DNA from 3 places in the Pseudarthrobacter sp. 902506025 genome. Region 2 is predicted to be linked to each of the others. Evidence: riboswitches for the same ligand, from Rfam matches in the RefSeq annotation. Region 2 holds a riboswitch; each other region holds the start of a gene.
What was found. Region 2 has a riboswitch for glycine ahead of gcvP (aminomethyl-transferring glycine dehydrogenase). Riboswitches for the same ligand answer to the same signal wherever they lie in the genome.
Positions count from the first base shown of each region.

Region 1: it holds a riboswitch for glycine, as region 2 does, so the genes downstream of both, gcvP (aminomethyl-transferring glycine dehydrogenase) here and gcvP (aminomethyl-transferring glycine dehydrogenase) in region 2, are expected to answer to the same signal.
Region 3: it holds a riboswitch for glycine, as region 2 does, so the genes downstream of both, AB0280_RS21380 (methylenetetrahydrofolate reductase) here and gcvP (aminomethyl-transferring glycine dehydrogenase) in region 2, are expected to answer to the same signal.

Region 1 is NZ_JBFBKW010000020.1:21,441-26,999, forward strand. It holds gene cycA (D-serine/D-alanine/glycine transporter) at 1-828, opposite strand, end outside; glycine riboswitch at 983-1,080, opposite strand; glycine riboswitch at 1,394-1,493, shown strand; gene gcvP (aminomethyl-transferring glycine dehydrogenase) at 1,646-4,498, shown strand; gene gcvT (glycine cleavage system aminomethyltransferase GcvT) at 4,508-5,559, shown strand, end outside.
Region 2 is NZ_JBFBKW010000012.1:119,373-124,931, reverse strand. It holds gene AB0280_RS18905 (APC family permease) at 1-516, opposite strand, end outside; gene AB0280_RS18900 (Dps family protein) at 738-1,217, shown strand; gene AB0280_RS18895 (MFS transporter) at 1,306-2,862, opposite strand; gene AB0280_RS18890 (TetR/AcrR family transcriptional regulator) at 2,946-3,482, shown strand; glycine riboswitch at 3,574-3,671, shown strand; gene gcvP (aminomethyl-transferring glycine dehydrogenase) at 3,864-5,559, shown strand, end outside.
Region 3 is NZ_JBFBKW010000020.1:15,808-21,366, reverse strand. It holds gene cycA (D-serine/D-alanine/glycine transporter) at 1-610, shown strand, start outside; gene purU (formyltetrahydrofolate deformylase) at 685-1,551, shown strand; glycine riboswitch at 1,646-1,745, shown strand; gene AB0280_RS21380 (methylenetetrahydrofolate reductase) at 1,898-2,734, shown strand; gene AB0280_RS21375 (hypothetical protein) at 2,860-3,663, shown strand; gene AB0280_RS21370 (LamB/YcsF family protein) at 3,647-4,396, shown strand; gene AB0280_RS21365 (HNH endonuclease signature motif containing protein) at 4,455-5,559, opposite strand, start outside.

The DNA.
Region 1 (5,559 bases), on a different contig from region 2:
GTGGCCGGCCCTGAACTCGGTCCAGGGGGTGACGGCCATCAGGATGATGAGGGCGCCTACGTAGAAGAGGAGCACGCGGATGGGGATGGAGTTGATGGCCTTGGGCAGGTTCCGCTCCGGGTTCTTGGCCTCGGCCGCCGTGGTGCCCACCAGCTCGATGCCCACGAAGGCGAAGACGGCGATCTGGAAGCCGGCCACGAAGCCCATGAACTCGTTCGGGAAGAATCCGCCGTGGCTCCACAGGTTGGTGAAGGTGGCAGGGCCTGCGTCGGACTGGAAACCGGTGAAGATCATGAACAGGCCAACGATGATCAGCGCGGCGATGGCAATGATCTTGATGAGTGCGAACCAGAACTCCGTCTCGCCGAACGCCTTCACCGTGGTGAGGTTCAGCAGGAGCAGGATGGCCACGGTGGCCAGGCCGGGAATCCACAGGGGCACCCCGGGCCACAGTTCACGGGAGTAGCCGGCGATGGCGATGACATCGGCGATGCCGGTGATGACCCAGCAGAACCAGTAGGTCCAGCCCGTAAAGAAGCCGGCCCACGGACCCAGCAGGTCGGCGGCAAAGTCGCTGAAGGACTTGTAGTTGAGGTTGCTGAGCAGCAGTTCACCCATGGCACGCATGACGAAGAACAGCATGAAGCCGATGATCATGTACACGAAGATCACTGATGGGCCGGCCGCCGAGATGGTCTTGCCGGAGCCCATGAACAGGCCGGTGCCGATTGCACCGCCGATGGCGATCAGTTGGATGTGGCGGTTGCTGAGCTGCCGCTCCAGGTGCGGGGCTCCGCCGCCGGGGGACGTCGGGGAATGGGTCGTCATTGAGGAACTCCATCGTTCGAGCGGCACCCGGGGTGTCGCAAAGATTGGATTTCCTCCCCGCTCTGTCTGGGACCTGAGAGTTTCCACACGCCGAAATGGGCGTGCTTGCACCGTCGGTGAGCCAGGACAGGGCCCGGCTGCTTTCCAGAGTTGCCTCACCGCGGCGGTACGTGGGCCTGAGAGTTTCCTGGGGAGGGTTTGCTCCTACGGCGCCTGCTGAACGTACCGGCAGGGCTCTCCCGCCGCAGGTCAAAAGCGTTTGCTTGGTAAATCAGTGTTCAGTTGTCGGGGGGCATCCATCCCAGGCGCGGTAATGCGCAGAATGGAGAGTGGGGCCTCCGGTGATCCCGGCCGGCGAACAGAGCGCCCAGCGTCTTTGGGCCAGTTCCGCTGTCCGGCCGGATCACGGGGTTCAGTGTGGCGTCCGTCACGAACAAAAGTCAAGCCCGGCGTTACGCCATCCACCTAACGCTCTTGAGCCCCAAGTCATGACGGACCGATTTGCCCCCCGCTTCGCTTTGCCTGTAACCTGTGAGCCGAATCACCCACATTTCAATAAGCCTTTCGAGCTGTGGCGGGAGAGTTCTCCCGGCCATCACCGGGCAGGCGCCGTAGGAGCAAATCCTCCCCAGGAATCTCTCAGGCCCATGTACCGTCACGGCGAGGCGACTCTGGAAAGCAGTGCTGCTCCGGCAGCACTCACCGACGGTGCAAGCAGGCCCTGATGGGTTTGCGGAATCTCTCAGGTCCAATACAGAGCGGGGAGGGACCCGATCCATGCCGTGCCACCCGTGGCCGGCCGAACCTGGAGTTCCTCATGACGATTCAATCCCTTCCGTCTGCCTTTGCAGACCGGCATATCGGTGCACGCCGCCAGGCTGACGTGGACACCATGCTCAAGGCCGTTGGCTACGACAGCGTTGATGGACTGGTGGACATCGCCGTTCCCAACTCAATCCGCCAGTCCAAGCCCCTTGCGCTCAAGGACGCGCTAAGCGAGGTTGAGGTCCTAGCGGAGCTGCGCAGGCTCGCCGCCAAGAACAAGACCGCCGTGCAAATGATCGGCCAGGGCTACTACGACACCATCACGCCCGCCGTCATCCGCCGGAATGTCCTGGAGGCCCCGGCCTGGTACACCGCGTACACCCCGTACCAGCCCGAGATTTCCCAGGGCCGGCTCGAGGCACTCCTGAATTTCCAGACCATGGTCCAGGACCTGGTGGGCCTGCCCATCGCCAACGCCTCGTTGCTGGATGAAGCCACCGCCGTGGCCGAGGCCGTGCTGATGATGCGCCGCGCCAACAAGAACAAGGACGCCCGCGACGGCAAGACCGTCCTGGACGCCGACGTGCTGCCGCAGACCATCGCCATCGTCAAGGGCCGCGCCGAGGCGCTGGGCTTCGAAGTTGAGGTCACCGACCTGTCCAACGGCCTGCCCGACGGCGACATCAACGGCATCGTGCTCCAGCAGCCCGGTGCCTCCGGGCGGGTCTGGGACCAGTCCGCCACTATTGCGGCGGCGAAGGAGCGCGGCGCATTGGTCACCGTGGCCGCTGACCTGCTTGCACTGACCCTGATCACTCCTCCGGGCGAGCAGGGCGCCGACATCGCCGTCGGCTCCACCCAGCGCTTCGGGGTGCCGTTGTTCTTCGGCGGCCCGCACGCCGCCTACATGGCGGTGCGCAAGGGCCTGGAGCGTTCCATGCCGGGCCGCCTGGTGGGCGTATCCAAGGATGACGCCGGCCTCCCGGCGTACCGCTTGGCGCTGCAGACCCGCGAGCAGCACATCCGCCGCGAAAAGGCGACATCCAACATCTGCACCGCGCAGGCCCTGCTGGCCATCGTCTCCTCCTTCTACGCCGTCTACCACGGCCCCGACGGACTGAAGGCCATCGCCGAGCGCGTCCACAACAACGCCCGCGCCCTCGCCACCACGCTCAAGATCGCAGGCCGGGAACTGGCCGCCGAGGCGTTCTTCGATACGGTCACGGTCTCCGTCCCGGGCAAGGCCGCCAAGGTCATCACCGCTGCCGAAGCACGCGGCATCAACCTGCGCCACATCGACGCCGACACCATCGGCGTGTCCGTGGATGAAACCACGACGCCGGAAATCCTCTCCGCGATCGCCGTCGCCTTTGGAGCCGGCCCGGTAGTGGACGCTGAGGGCTTCGACCTGCCCGCAGAGGTGCTCCGCACCTCCGAGTACATGCAGCACCCGGTGTTCAACACCCACCGGTCCGAAACCCAGTTGCTGCGCTACATCCGCAGGCTGTCGGACCGGGACCTGGCGCTGGACCGCACCATGATCCCGCTGGGCTCGTGCACCATGAAGCTGAACGCCACCGCCGAGATGGAAGCCATTTCCTGGCCGGAGTTCGCCTCCATCCACCCGTTCGCCCCGGACTCCCAGACCGAAGGCTGGCGTGAGCTGATCAGTGGCCTGGAAGCCGACCTGGCGGAAATCACCGGCTACGACCAGGTGTCCCTCCAGCCGAACGCCGGATCCCAGGGCGAGCTCGCCGGCCTGCTGGCCATCCGCGGCTACCACCGCGCCAACGGCGATACCCAGCGCAACGTCTGCCTGATCCCCGCTTCCGCCCACGGCACCAACGCCGCCTCTGCCGTCCTGGCCGGCATGAAGGTCGTCGTCGTGGCCACCGCCGCGGACGGCACGATCGACCACGAGGACCTGTACGCGAAGATCGAGGCGAACAAGGACGTCCTCTCGGCGATCATGATCACCTACCCGTCCACCCACGGCGTCTACGACGCGGACGTGACCGAGATCTGCGAGGCTGTCCATGCTGCCGGCGGCCAGGTCTACGTTGACGGTGCCAACCTGAACGCCCTGGTGGGCCTGGCCCAGCCCGGCAAGTTCGGCGGCGACGTCTCCCACCTGAACCTGCACAAGACCTTCTGCATCCCGCACGGCGGCGGCGGACCCGGCGTCGGACCTGTTGCGGCCAAGGCCCATCTGGCGCCGTTCATGCCCGGCGACGCCAACAAGGCAGCGCATGAGGAAGGCCACGGCGTGGCCATCAGTGCCTCGAACTTCGGTTCCGCCGGTGTCCTGCCGATCTCCTGGGCGTACGTGAAGCTCATGGGCGGCGAGGGCCTGACCGAGGCCACCAAGGCAGCCCTGCTCGCAGCGAACTATGTTGCCGTGCGCCTGAACGAGTACTTCCCGGTGCTGTACACCGGTGAAGGCGGGCTCGTGGCGCACGAATGCATCCTGGACCTGCGCGACCTGACTGCGAAGACGGGCGTTACCGCGGAGGATGTGGCCAAGCGCCTCATCGACTTCGGCTTCCACGCCCCCACCCTGGCCTTCCCGGTGGCAGGCACCCTGATGGTGGAGCCCACCGAGTCCGAGGACCTGGCCGAGATCGACCGCTTCATCGAAGCCATGATCACCATCCGCAAGGAAATCGACCAGGTGGCCAACGGCGACTTCGCCGTGGCGGACTCACCCCTGCGCCGCGCACCCCACACAGCGTCCGCCGTCGCGAACTCCGAATGGACCCGCCAGTACAGCCGCGAGCAGGCCGTCTTCCCCGTCCACCACCTCAAGCAGGACAAGTACTTCCCGCCGGTGGGCCGGATCGACGGCGCCGGTGGAGACCGGAACCTGATCTGCTCCTGCCCGCCGCTGTCCGAGTTCGAAAACTAAGGATCCCCCATGACTGAGAACTACACGGCTTTTTACGAAGAGCACAAGAAGCTTGGCGCCTCCTTCACCGACTTTGGTGGCTGGCAGATGCCGCTCAAATACAGCTCCGAACTGGCCGAGCACCACGCCGTCCGCAACGCTGCCGGCCTGTTCGACCTCTCCCACATGGGCGAAGTGTGGGTCACCGGACCGCAGGCCGGCGCCTTCCTGGACTACGCCCTGGTGGGCAAACTGTCCGCCATCGCGGACGGCAAGGCCAAGTACTCGCTGATCTGCAATGAAGACGGCGGCATCATCGACGACCTCATCACGTACCGTTTCGGCGATGAGAAGTACCTGGTGGTTCCCAACGCCGGCAACGCCCCCACCGTGGCGGCCGCACTCGCCGAACGCGCTGCCGCCTTCGACGTGACGGTGGAGGACGCTTCGGCGGCAACCTCGCTCGTCGCAGTCCAGGGACCCAAGGCCGAGGCCATCCTGCTCAAGCTCACGGACGAGTCCCAGCACGCCTTGGTCACCGACCTGAAGTACTACGCGTTCAACGAAGTCACCGTGGCCGGCCACGATGTCATCCTGGCCCGCACCGGCTACACCGGTGAAGACGGCTTTGAACTCTTCCTCCCGAACGAAGGCGCCGCTTCCCTGTGGGAGTCCGTGGCCCAGGCCGGAGAAGAGTTCGGCATTGTCCCCTGCGGCCTCGCATCCCGCGATTCGCTTCGCCTTGAAGCGGGCATGCCGCTGTACGGCAACGAGCTCTCGCTGGAGCGTTCGCCGTTCGACGCCGGCCTTGGCCCCGTAGTTGCCCTCAAGTCCAAGGAAGGCGACTTCGTGGGACGGGCCGCACTCGAGGCAGCCAAGGAAGCCGGCCCCAAGCGCAAACTCGTTGGCCTGAAAGGGCACGGCCGCCGTGCCGGCCGTGGCGGCTACCCCGTCCTGAAAGACGGAAACGTGGTGGGCGAGGTGACCTCGGGCCAGCCGAGCCCCACCCTTGGCTACCCCGTGGCACTGGCCTACGTCGACGTCGAGCACGCTGAGCTGGGCACCGCACTGGACGTGGACCT
Region 2 (5,559 bases):
GGCCAGCGCCACGAAGACGAAGCAGGTAATGACGTTCAGGGCTTTGTTGTCCGCCAGGTCCGCCAGTTCGGGGGAGCCGGTGAGCTGCGACAGGAAGAGGTAGAAGAAGTCGACGGCGACGCCCGCCAGGTTGGACAGCACGATGATGTTTGCTGCCAGCAGGCCCCAGCCGCCCATCCAGCCCACCCACGGGCCAAAGGCCTTGGTGACCCAGGTGAAGGTGGTGCCGCTGTCCGGGGAGTCGGCGTTGAGTTCCCGGTAGGCCAGCGAGACCAGGATCATGGGGATGAACCCGATGAGGAAGATGACGGGCAGCTGGAGGCCGGCTTCATTGACGGTGGGTCCCAGTGCGCTGGTGAGGGTGTAGGCGGGGGCGATAGTTGAAATGCCCAGGACGACGACGGCCAGGAGCCCGAGCTGGCCGCCCTTGAGTCCCTTGGCACTGACGCCGTCCGCGGAGGGGGCGTGGGCGTGCGGACCGGGTTTGGCAGTACTGGTGCGGATTGTCTCTGTCATGGCACCACTTTCTGGAAGGCTGTGAGACGGAGGTCACTATATGAATGGCGTTCATTTAGTATGGGGGTGGCGGGCGTGTGATGCAAGACGCAATATGAATCACATTCGTTTATGACTGGTTTTCGAAATTAGTAAGCTCACTGAGAAATTGTCTTTGGCCCTGCCGCCGCGCCGTCCACGGCTGGTAGCGTCTGCCGTACTGGACCAATTGAGGAGGACGCATGAAAGCTTCACCGACACTGACCAACAACCTGCAGGCCGTCCTGGCGGACCTGATCGAGCTCCATATCCAGGGCAAGCAGGCGCACTGGAACATCGTGGGCACCAACTTCCGCGACCTCCACCTGCAGCTCGATGAGATCGTCGACGCCGCCCGCCAGTTCGCCGACGACACCGCCGAGCGCATGCGTGCCCTGCACGCGCTTCCGGACGGCCGCAGCTCCACCGTGGCCGGGACCACCAGCCTGGCCCAGTTCCCTGACGGCCTGATCAGCACTAAGGACGCGATCGAGCGGATCGTCGCCGCCATGGAAGCTGCCGTTGGCACCATGCGCAAGGTCCACGACGAAGTGGATGAGGAAGACCCCACCTCCGCGGACCTCCTGCACGAGTTCATCGCCCGGCTGGAGCAGTTCGCCTGGATGGTGCAGGCGGAAAACATGAAGCCCACCGCCAAGGTCACCCCGGCCGATTCCAAGTAGCGGACAGTCCACCGAGGGCGTCCTGCGCCGGGGTTGCCCCGGCGCAGGACGCTTTCTTTTTGCCCCGGACAGCACTGCCGTTGTACTGCTAGGCCGCTTTGGGAACTTTCCTAAGCACGACGGCGGCGAGCACTGCCGCCGTCGCCATTAGTGCCAGCCCAATTGCGGCCGTGATGTGCACGCCGGAATCGAACGCGGCGGCCGCGGCATCCCGGACTGCCCCCGCGACTGATTCGGGCAGCAGGCCGGCCGCCTCCACCGCGCCGGCCAGCGTTTCCCCGGCGTTGTGCAGTGAGGCTCCGGGCAGCATGGCCTCCAGCCCCGCCGGCAACCGCAGGTTCTGCTGGTAGGACGCGGTCAGGATGGAGCCCAGCACTGCAGTCCCCAGCAGCGAGCCCACCTCGTAGCCAGTCTCGGAAATCGCCGCCGCAGCGCCTGATTTCGCCGGCGGGGCCGAGCCGAGGATGAGGTCGTTCGAGATGGTTTCCGCCGTGCCGACGCCCAGCGCCAGGGCCAGCAGTGCTGCCAGCAGCAGGGAAGGCCCGCCGTCGTGGTTTCCGAAGGCCACCATGCTGTAGCCGACGGCGCTGAAGGACAGGCCGGCGGCCACTACGTACCCCGGGCGGACCTTCCGGACCAGCGGGACTACCACCAGGCCTGCCGCCACTGTGGCTGCCAGTGCCGGAAGCATGGCAATGCCCGCCGCGGACGGCGTCATCCCCTCCAGGAGTTGGAGGTGCTGGGCAAGGAAAAGGATAAATCCGTTGAAGGAAAACAGGGCCAGGATGTTGGCGCTGATGGCCATGCTGAACACCCTGTTCCGGAACAGCGACATGTCCAGCAGCGGGTATTCCAGGCGTTGCTGGCGGCGCACGAACACGATCCCCATGGCCACGCCAAAGGCGATGCTGCCCAGCCCGGCCGTGCCCGGGCCTTCGGTGGCTACTGACTTGATGCCGTACACCACGGGCACCATGACCAGCATGGAGAGCAGGACGCTTGGGATATCCACCCTGCCCGGCGCGGGATCCTTTGATTCCGGAATGAAGGCCGGCCCCAGCGCCAGCAGGGGCAGCATGAGCGGCACGGCCACCAGGAAAACGGCGCCCCACCAGAAGTGCTCCACCAGCCATCCACCCAGGATGGGGCCCAGGGCGGCGCCGCCGGAGAATCCGGCCGCCCAGATGGCCACTGCAAGCCGCCGGCGGTTGGGTTCCGGGAATATATTGCGGATCAGCGACAGGGTGGACGGCATCAGCATGGCGCCGAAGAACCCGAGCGCCGCGCGGCCGGCGATCAGCCACTCCGGGGTGGGCGCGAAGGCCGTGGCGGCGGACAGTCCGGCGAAGCCCAGGCTGCCGATGACCAGCAGCCGCCGCCGCCCAATCCGGTCGCCGAGGCTTCCCATTGACACCAGCAGCCCGGCCAGGACCAGCGGATAGGAGTCCACGATCCACAGCAGCTGCAGGCCGGTCGGTTCCAGGGCACGTGCGATGGCGGGCAGGGCAAACGTCAGGGCAGTGTTGTCCACTGCCACCAGCAGCACGGGAAACATCAGCAGCCCCAGCGCAAGCCAATCCCGCCACGGAGGCCGCGCGGCGGTGCTGTCCCTTTGGGTGGGGGCCGGGCTGATGGAAGTCGTCATGCAATAACTGTACCGTCTGGACGGTACAGTTTGAAAACGCGGGCATTCCTTCTTCCCTGCCGGTGGAGGGCATGATGGAAGGCATGCCCCGAAAGCCTGTAGCCCGTGATGCGGTCCTTGACGCCTTCGAGTCCCTGCTGATCGACGTGGGGGAGCGCGCTGCAACCCTCGATGCCGTAGCCCGGAAGGCCGGGGTGTCCAAAGGTGGCCTCCTCTATCACTTTCCCAATAAGGAAGCGCTCATCTCCGTGCTGCTTGACCGCCTGGAAGGCCTGGCCAAGGCGGACGCCGACGCGATGGCTTCCGCCAGCGAAGGTGCTGCCGCGTATTTCATCCGCTCCTCCGTCTGGGCGGATACTCCGCTTGACCGGGTCATCGTGGCTGCCACGCGGCTTGCCGAGGTGGCACATGAAGAGACCCGCCGCCGGTTCGCCGCCATCCAGCAGCGGTGGCTGGACGAGATCGCAGCAGATGTGGGGCACGGCCTGGCCAAGGCTGTCCTGTATATGGGTGACGGGTTGTACTTCAATGCCATGCTTTCGGTGGGCCCTGCGCCGGAAGGCGGAGCGGCCGCCGATGTGGAGGAACTCCTGGCTGCTTTGGAACGGCTCCGCAGGTAGTTTTCCATTTGCCGGGAGGGCTTGTGGCGTAGGACAATGGAGAGTTGTGAGGGCTGTCACCGGCCGTCATCATCAACAAATGAATAGCCTTTGATCTGCGGCGGGAGAGTTCTGCCGGAAGTACAGGCAGGCGCCGTAGGAGCAAATCCTCCCCAGGAATCTCGCAGGCCCCTGTACCGCCGCGGCGAGGCACCTCTGGAAAGCAGCAGGCAGTTGTCCGGCCTCCCTTGGGGGAAGCGAAACGGCTGTTGTGCTCACCGACGGTGCAAGCGGGTCCTGCCCAGGCAGGCAACGCGGAAACTCTCAGGTCCAATACAGAGCGGGGAGGGACCCGAATAGCTGTGGCGTACCCTTCGCCGCCTGAATAAATGGAGTTCCTTCGTGTCGGTTACCCCAGCCTCCACCACCTTCGTAGACCGCCACATTGGCGCACGCCGCCAGGACGACGTCGACGCCATGCTCAAAGCCGTTGGTTACGGCACGGTCGATTCCCTGGTGGACACCGCCGTACCCAAAGTCATCCGCCAGGAAACAGCCCTCCGCCTGCAGGATGCCCTCAGCGAAGTTGAAGTCCTTGCGGAGCTGCGCAGGCTCGCCGCCAAGAACAAGACGGCCGTGCAACTGATCGGCCAGGGCTACTACGACACCATCACCCCTGCCGTGATCCGCCGGAACATCCTCGAGGCCCCGGCCTGGTACACCGCCTACACCCCGTACCAGCCCGAGATTTCCCAGGGCCGGCTCGAGGCACTCCTGAATTTCCAGACCATGGTCCAGGACCTGGTGGGCCTGCCCATCGCCAACGCGTCCCTGCTCGATGAAGCCACCGCCGTGGCCGAGGCCGTGCTGCTGATGCGCCGCTCCAACAAGACCAAGCCTGCAGCGGACGGCAAGACTGTCCTGGACATCGACGTGCTGCCGCAGACCATCGCCATCGTCAAGGGCCGCGCCGAGGCGCTCGGCTTCGAGGTTGAGGTCGCCGACCTGTCCAACGGCCTGCCCGACGGCGACATCAACGGCATCGTGCTCCAGCAGCCCGGTGCCTCCGGCCGGGTCTGGGACCAGTCCGCCACTATTGCGGCGGCGAAGGACCGCGGCGCGCTGGTCACCGTGGCCGCTGACCTGCTGGCACTGACCCTGATCACTCCTCCGGGCGAGCAGGGCGCCGACATCGCCGTGGGCTCCACCCAGCGCTTCGGGGTGCCGTTGTTCTTCGGCGGCCCGCACGCCGCCTACATGGCTGTCCGCAAGGGCCTGGAGCGGTCGCTGCCCGGCCGCCTGGTGGGTGTGTCCAAGGACGACGCAGGGGTGCCCGCGTACCGCCTGGCGCTGCAGACCCGCGAGCAGCACATCCGCCGTGAAAAGGCCACGTCCAACATCTGCACCGCGCAGGCCCTGCTGGCCATCGTCTCCTCGATGTACGCCGTCTACCACGGCCCCGACGGGCTGAAGGCGATTGCGGAAACGACGCACGGCCACGCCCGGGTGCTGGCGGCCTCGCTGGCAGCTGCCGGTGTGGAGGTGCTGCACACGAGCTTCTTCGACACCCTTACCGTCCGCGTCCCCGGACGCGCTGCCGCGCTTGTCGCGGATGCCGAAGCGCGCGGCATCAACCTGCGTTCCATCGACGCCGATACCGTGGGCATCTCGCTCGATGAAACCACGACGGCGGCCATCGTCGCCGACGTCGCGGATGTCTTTGGGGCCTCCGTTGCCGCGGCTGAAGGCTTCGGACTGGAGGCCGCCGTCGGACGTTCCTCCGACTACCTGCAGCACCCGGTGTTCAACACGCACCGGTCCGAAACCCAGCTGCTGCGCTACATCCGGAAGCTGTCGGACCGGGACCTGGCGCTGGACCGCACCATGATCCCGCTGGGCTCGTGCACCATGAAGCTGAACGCCACCGCCGAGATGGAAGCCATCTCCTGGCCGGAATTCGCCTCCATCCACCCCTTCGCCCCGGACTCCCAGACCGAAGGCTGGCGTGAACTGATTGCCGACCTGGAGGCGGACCTGACCGCGATCACCGGGTACGACCAGGTGTCCATCCAGCCCAATGCCGGATCCCAGGGCGAGC
Region 3 (5,559 bases), on a different contig from region 2:
CTCCGCGATGTCCTCCGCGAACTCCGGCATCTACTCGACCTCCCGCATGGTCTTCGGCCTTGCCCAGGAAGGCGACGCTCCCGACGTCTTTGGCAAGCTGTCCCGGCGCAAGGTGCCCCAAAACGCACTGTTCCTCTCCTGCGTGCTGCTGCTGTCCGGCGTCGTCCTCATGTACGCGGGCCAGGACGTGGGCAAAGCCTTTGACATGGTGACCACCGTCTCCGCCGTCTGCTTCGTCTTTGTCTGGTCCATCATCCTGGCCAGCTACATCGCCTTCCGCCGCCGCCGGCCGCACCTGCATGAAGCATCGAAGTTCAAGATGCCAGGTGGTGTTGCCATGGTCTGGGTGGTCTTCGCCTTCTTCGCCTTCGTGATCTGGACCCTCACCACCCAGCCGGACACCCTGGTGGCCCTGCTGGTCACGCCGGTGTGGTTCATCCTGCTGGGCGCCGCATGGTTCGTCCTCCGCCGCCGCCCCGCACACCAGGCCCGTTTCGCTACGTTCCAGGCTGAACTGCAGGCCGACCAGGACTTCACCGACGCCGCAGCCGGCAAGGCTGTCCGTACGGGTGCCGCCGCAGAAGCGGGGGAAGAGCGGGTCAACCGGTGATCGCTGAGGAGCTCCGCGCTTCCGGGCTGCGCGCATCCGAACCTGGGACTTCTGATGCCGGGCAGCCGCAGGCAGTGGCAGATCCGGAAACGGGCCGGGAATTCGTGCTGACGTTCCACTGCCCGGATGCCCTTGGCATTGTCCAGGCGGTGGCGGCATACCTGCTGGAACAGGAATGCTACATCGTGGACATCAAGCAGTTCGGCGACAGGGCGAGCGGGCGGTTCTTCATGCGCATCCACGTCACCTCGCGGGGTGAGCTGGACCTTGGCCGCCTCCGGGCCGGTTTCGGCCAGGTGGCCCAGGAGTGGCAGATGGACTGGCGGCTGGAACGCCACGGACGCAAGCAGCCCATCCTGGTGATGGTCTCCAAGTATGAGCATTGCCTCAACGACCTCCTGTTCCGCGCCCGCAATGGTGAATTGCCCGTGGAGATCGCCGCCGTGGTGTCCAACCATCCGGACCTGGAACCGCTTGCGGCGTGGCACGGTGTTCCGTTCCACCACATCCCCGTGACGCCGGAAACCAAGGCCGATGCCGAGGAGCGGCTGCTGGCCCTGGTGGACGACTACGCCGTGGAGTTGGTGGTGCTGGCCCGCTACATGCAGGTGCTCAGCGACGAGGCCACCACCCGCCTGAGCGGGAAGGCCATCAACATCCACCACTCGTTCCTGCCCAGCTTCAAGGGTGCGAAGCCCTATCACCAGGCCTACGAGCGCGGCGTCAAAACGGTGGGTGCCACCGCCCACTACGTCAACTCGGAGCTGGACGAAGGGCCCATCATCTCGCAGCAGGTCATCGAGGTGGACCACACGTACTCCGCCTCGGACCTGGTCACGGTTGGCCGCGACGCCGAATGCAAGGCGCTCACGAATGCCGTTCGCTGGCACGCTGAAGGGCGGATTGTCCTCTCCGGCAACCGGACGGTCATCCTCCGCTAGTTTGCGGGCCCATCCACGCGGCCGGCGCCCGCACTCCCTCCAAACGGAGGGGCAGGCGCCGGCCGCCGTGGCACCACTACTGAATACAGCCTTTCGAGCTGTGGCGGGAGAGTTCTCCCGGCCATCACCGGGCAGGCGCCGTAGGAGCAAATCCTCCCCAGGAATCTCTCAGGCCCATGTACCGTCACGGCGAGGCGACTCTGGAAAGCAGTGCTGCTCCGGCAGCACTCACCGACGGTGCAAGCAGGCCCTGATGGGTTTGCGGAATCTCTCAGGTCCAATACAGAGCGGGGAGGGACCCGATCCATGCCGTGCCACCTGTGGCCGGCCGAACCTGGAGTTCCTCATGACGATTCGATCCCTCATGGCACCAGCCGCAGCACCGACTCCCGCGGAAGGACAAGCCGGCAAGTACGGTACGGTACTGCCTGTCCGGATGCAGATCATTCCCTCGGAGGGTATTGCCGCCCGCATCCAGGCCGCCGTGCCCCCTGGGGCGCAGCTGACGGTGACGTGCCTGCCCCGCCAGGGTGTGGGACCCACCATCCGGACGGCCATTGAGCTTGCCTACCTTGGCTTCGAGGTTGTTCCGCACCTGGCCGCACGAAGCATCGAAAGCCGTGAGCAACTGGCCGGCGTGGTCCGTAACTGCCACGACGCCGGCATCACCGAAGTGTTCGCCGTCGGCGGTGACGCGGGGGAGCCGGCCGGTCCCTATGACAGCAGCCTTCCGTTGCTGGAGGACCTCGCGGAGGTCTCCGGCGGACGGATCCGGGCCGGCGTGGCGGGCTACCCCGAAGGGCACCCGGGCCACAGCGAACTGCACATGCTTGATGCCCTGCTGGAAAAGCAGCACCTGGCATCGTCAGTGGTGACGCAACTGTGCCTTTCGGCCCCACGGATCCAGTGGTACGCCCAAACCCTGCGCCGGGAAGGGGTGCGCCTGCCTGTCTGGGCCGGAGTGCCCGGCGCCGTTCCGCGGGCGCAGCTCATCCGCGCCGCGCTGAAAATCGGTGTAGGCCCATCCCTCACACTGCTGAACCGCAGGGGCCCCCTTGGCCGGCGCCTGCTTCAAGATGGCCGCTACTCCTCCGAGGCCATCGTCGCGGAACTGCAGCGCGGCGAAGCAGTGGAAGGTATCCACCTTTACACGTTCAACAACCTGGCCGGCCCCGGCAGCTAAAAAGGCCGGCCGCTGGGGTGGGCCGTGACGCGGAGCGGAAAGTTCAGCATGCTTAGTGTTTGTCCACATAGGATGGATAAGCACGGCAGCCTACCCGCTGCAGGTCGATTTGAATGAAGGTGACCATGGCCAGGCGCAGCAATCCCGCAGTACGGATCGCACAGGAAACCGCCCACAACGCGATGTTCGATGCCGACGGCAAACCCAAGCCCGGTGTCCACAACATGCTCCTCAAGGCAGTGCAGATCCAGCGGCCCCTGGTGGTGGCCTACATCCGCCGGCTCCAGAAGAAGCATCCGCGGGCCACAGCCGCCCAGTTGGCGGGCATCGCAGAGCGTGACTACCTGCGCGCAGTGACCGGAGGGGGTGCCCTGGTGGGTGCCACCGCCGTCGTCCCTGGTGTTGGAACCGTGGCGTCGCTGGGACTTTCCGCAGCCGCAACCGTCGGCTTCCTGGAGGCGACGGCCCTCTACGCGACGTCGCTGGCAGAGCTCCACGGCATCCGCCTCACCAATCCCGAGAAAGCCGGCACCATGGTCATGGCCATCATGCTTGGTGAGGAAGGGACCGCCCTGCTCGGAACGCTCAGCGGCCAGGCAGCCGGCGGCGCCAAGCCCGCCGACGTCTGGGGGAACATGCTGTCCAAGTCCTCGATCCCAGGATTCGGGAGTGTCCGGAAGAAGATCCAGCACGCCTTCCTGAAGAACCTGCTCAAACGGCAGGGCACTGCGCTGTTCGGCCGGGCCCTCCCCTTCGGCATAGGGGCGGTTGTCGGCGGAGCCGGTAACCTCGTGATGGGCCGTGCCGTGGCGCAGAACGCCAGGGAGGCGTTCGGACCCATGCCGGACACCATTCCCGGGGAGCTGACCGCAGCTGCCGGGCCGGACAACCTGACCCTGGAAGGCAACACCCTTGGATCTAAACGCTGATGTAGGCCAATCATTCGGCTCCTGGACCGCGGGAGGGGATCCGGCGATGTTCCAGCTGGCCACCAGTGTCAACGTAGCGTGCGGCCTCCACGCAGGCGATCCCGTCACCATGCTGGACAGCTGCCGGGCGGCTTACGAACTTGACGTCACCGTGGGTGCGCACCTTGGGTACCGCGATATGGCCGGTTTTGGCCGGCGCTCGCTGGACATGAGCTTTGATGAGCTATTTGGCGACGTGCTGTACCAGCTGGGCGCGCTCGACGGCGTCGCACATGCCGTGGGTGCCTCGGTGGACTTCGTGAAGCCACACGGTGCGCTGTATGACACCCTGATCCATGATGCTGAGCAGGCCTCCGCACTCGTGGCGGCCGTGAACGCCTACGATCCTGGACTTCCCATCCTGGGCTTCCCGGGGTCGGAGCTGCTGAAGCAGGCCAAGGAGGCCGGCCACCCCGTATTCACCGAGGCCTTCGCCGACCGCGCCTACTACGCCGACGGCACCCTGGTGCCGCTGTCCATGCAAGACGCCATGCTGCACGACGTCGACACCATCGTTGAGCGGGCCGTTCGCCTGGCCACAAAAGGCGAAGTGGTGGCCATCGACGGGTCCATCGTCACCGTCCAGGCGGACTCCCTGCGACTGCAGGGCGGCAGCCCCGGCGCCGTGGAGACGGCGGCAAAAATTCGGGCAGGACTTGAGGCCGCGGGCGTCGAGCTGGAGGCCTTCGCATAGAAAGCGGCGGCGTGCTCCGGACTCAAGGACTACTGAACCTTGGACTGCCGAGGCCCCATCATCCCGACGGTACTAATGGCGTGGCGAGGAGTTCGGCCCAGAGGGGATCGTCAGCCGGCAGGTCGTCGAGGTCCACGTATCTGTCGTCGTCTGGTTCCCACTGCGGAAGGTTTTCGAGGCTGGCCTCCAGGCAAGGGCAGAGGGAAGCGACGTCCCGTTGAAGCCACGGCGGCTGGATTCCCGGCGGCCAGTGGGTTGGTTCAGGGTCGGATCGTTCTGCGTTGTAGTGGCGCCCAGTGGGTGAGGTCCAGCCGGGTGGTTGATTCCTGGTGGCCGGGTCTGGTGTCCATTGGCTGTGGTGTTTGAGCCGGTGGTGTTTGGGGCAGAGTTGGGCCAAGTTACTGGTTCCAGTGGTGCCGCCGTGTTGCCACGCTTGTAGGTGGTCGGTTTCGTTGTCGGGGGTGCGGTTGGTGCAGCCGGGGAAGGTGCATTTGGTATCGCGCATCCTGATCCAGCGTTTGATGGTTTCGGTGAGCCGGTAGTTTTTGCGGCCGATTTCCAGTGGTGCGCCGTCGCGGGGGTCGATGAGGACCCTGTAGAACGATTCCGCCCCGTCGGCGACAAGTTTGCGGGCCATGGACGCCGGGATCGGGCCGAAGCCATCCAGTGCGGCGGGTTCATCGGTGGCTCCGAGGAGGGCGAGCACCGGCACGGTGACCAGGACGTCGGCCCGCGGCGCAGGGACCTTCCCGATCCCGGTGACACCCTGCGTGCCCTGAACGCCGGGGCCGGGACCGTCTTCCTCGGCGTGGACGGCGGTGTTCCGCGCTCCGTGGTTCACACCAGCCCCCAGCAGCAGCGATGCGGCGATGTCGGGGCGCAGCTGGGTGAGGGTGCGCTCTTCGGTGGGGCCTTGGAGTCCGCGGGCGGTGGCGGTGGTCCGGTTCCAGATGGCACAGGCGGTGTCGCCGGGCAGGTAGAGGGAGACCCAGGCCATACCGTCCCGGTCGGGGGTGTATTCCATCCGCCGGTCAGCGGCACTTTTGGCGTGGCGCTTCTCGATCGATTCCGGGTGGTGGCGTTCCCGCCACCCACGCACCTTCGCCCGGAACCGGGACGGGACGAGCTCGCCGGGGGCGGCGCCGCGGGCGCGCTGGGGTGCA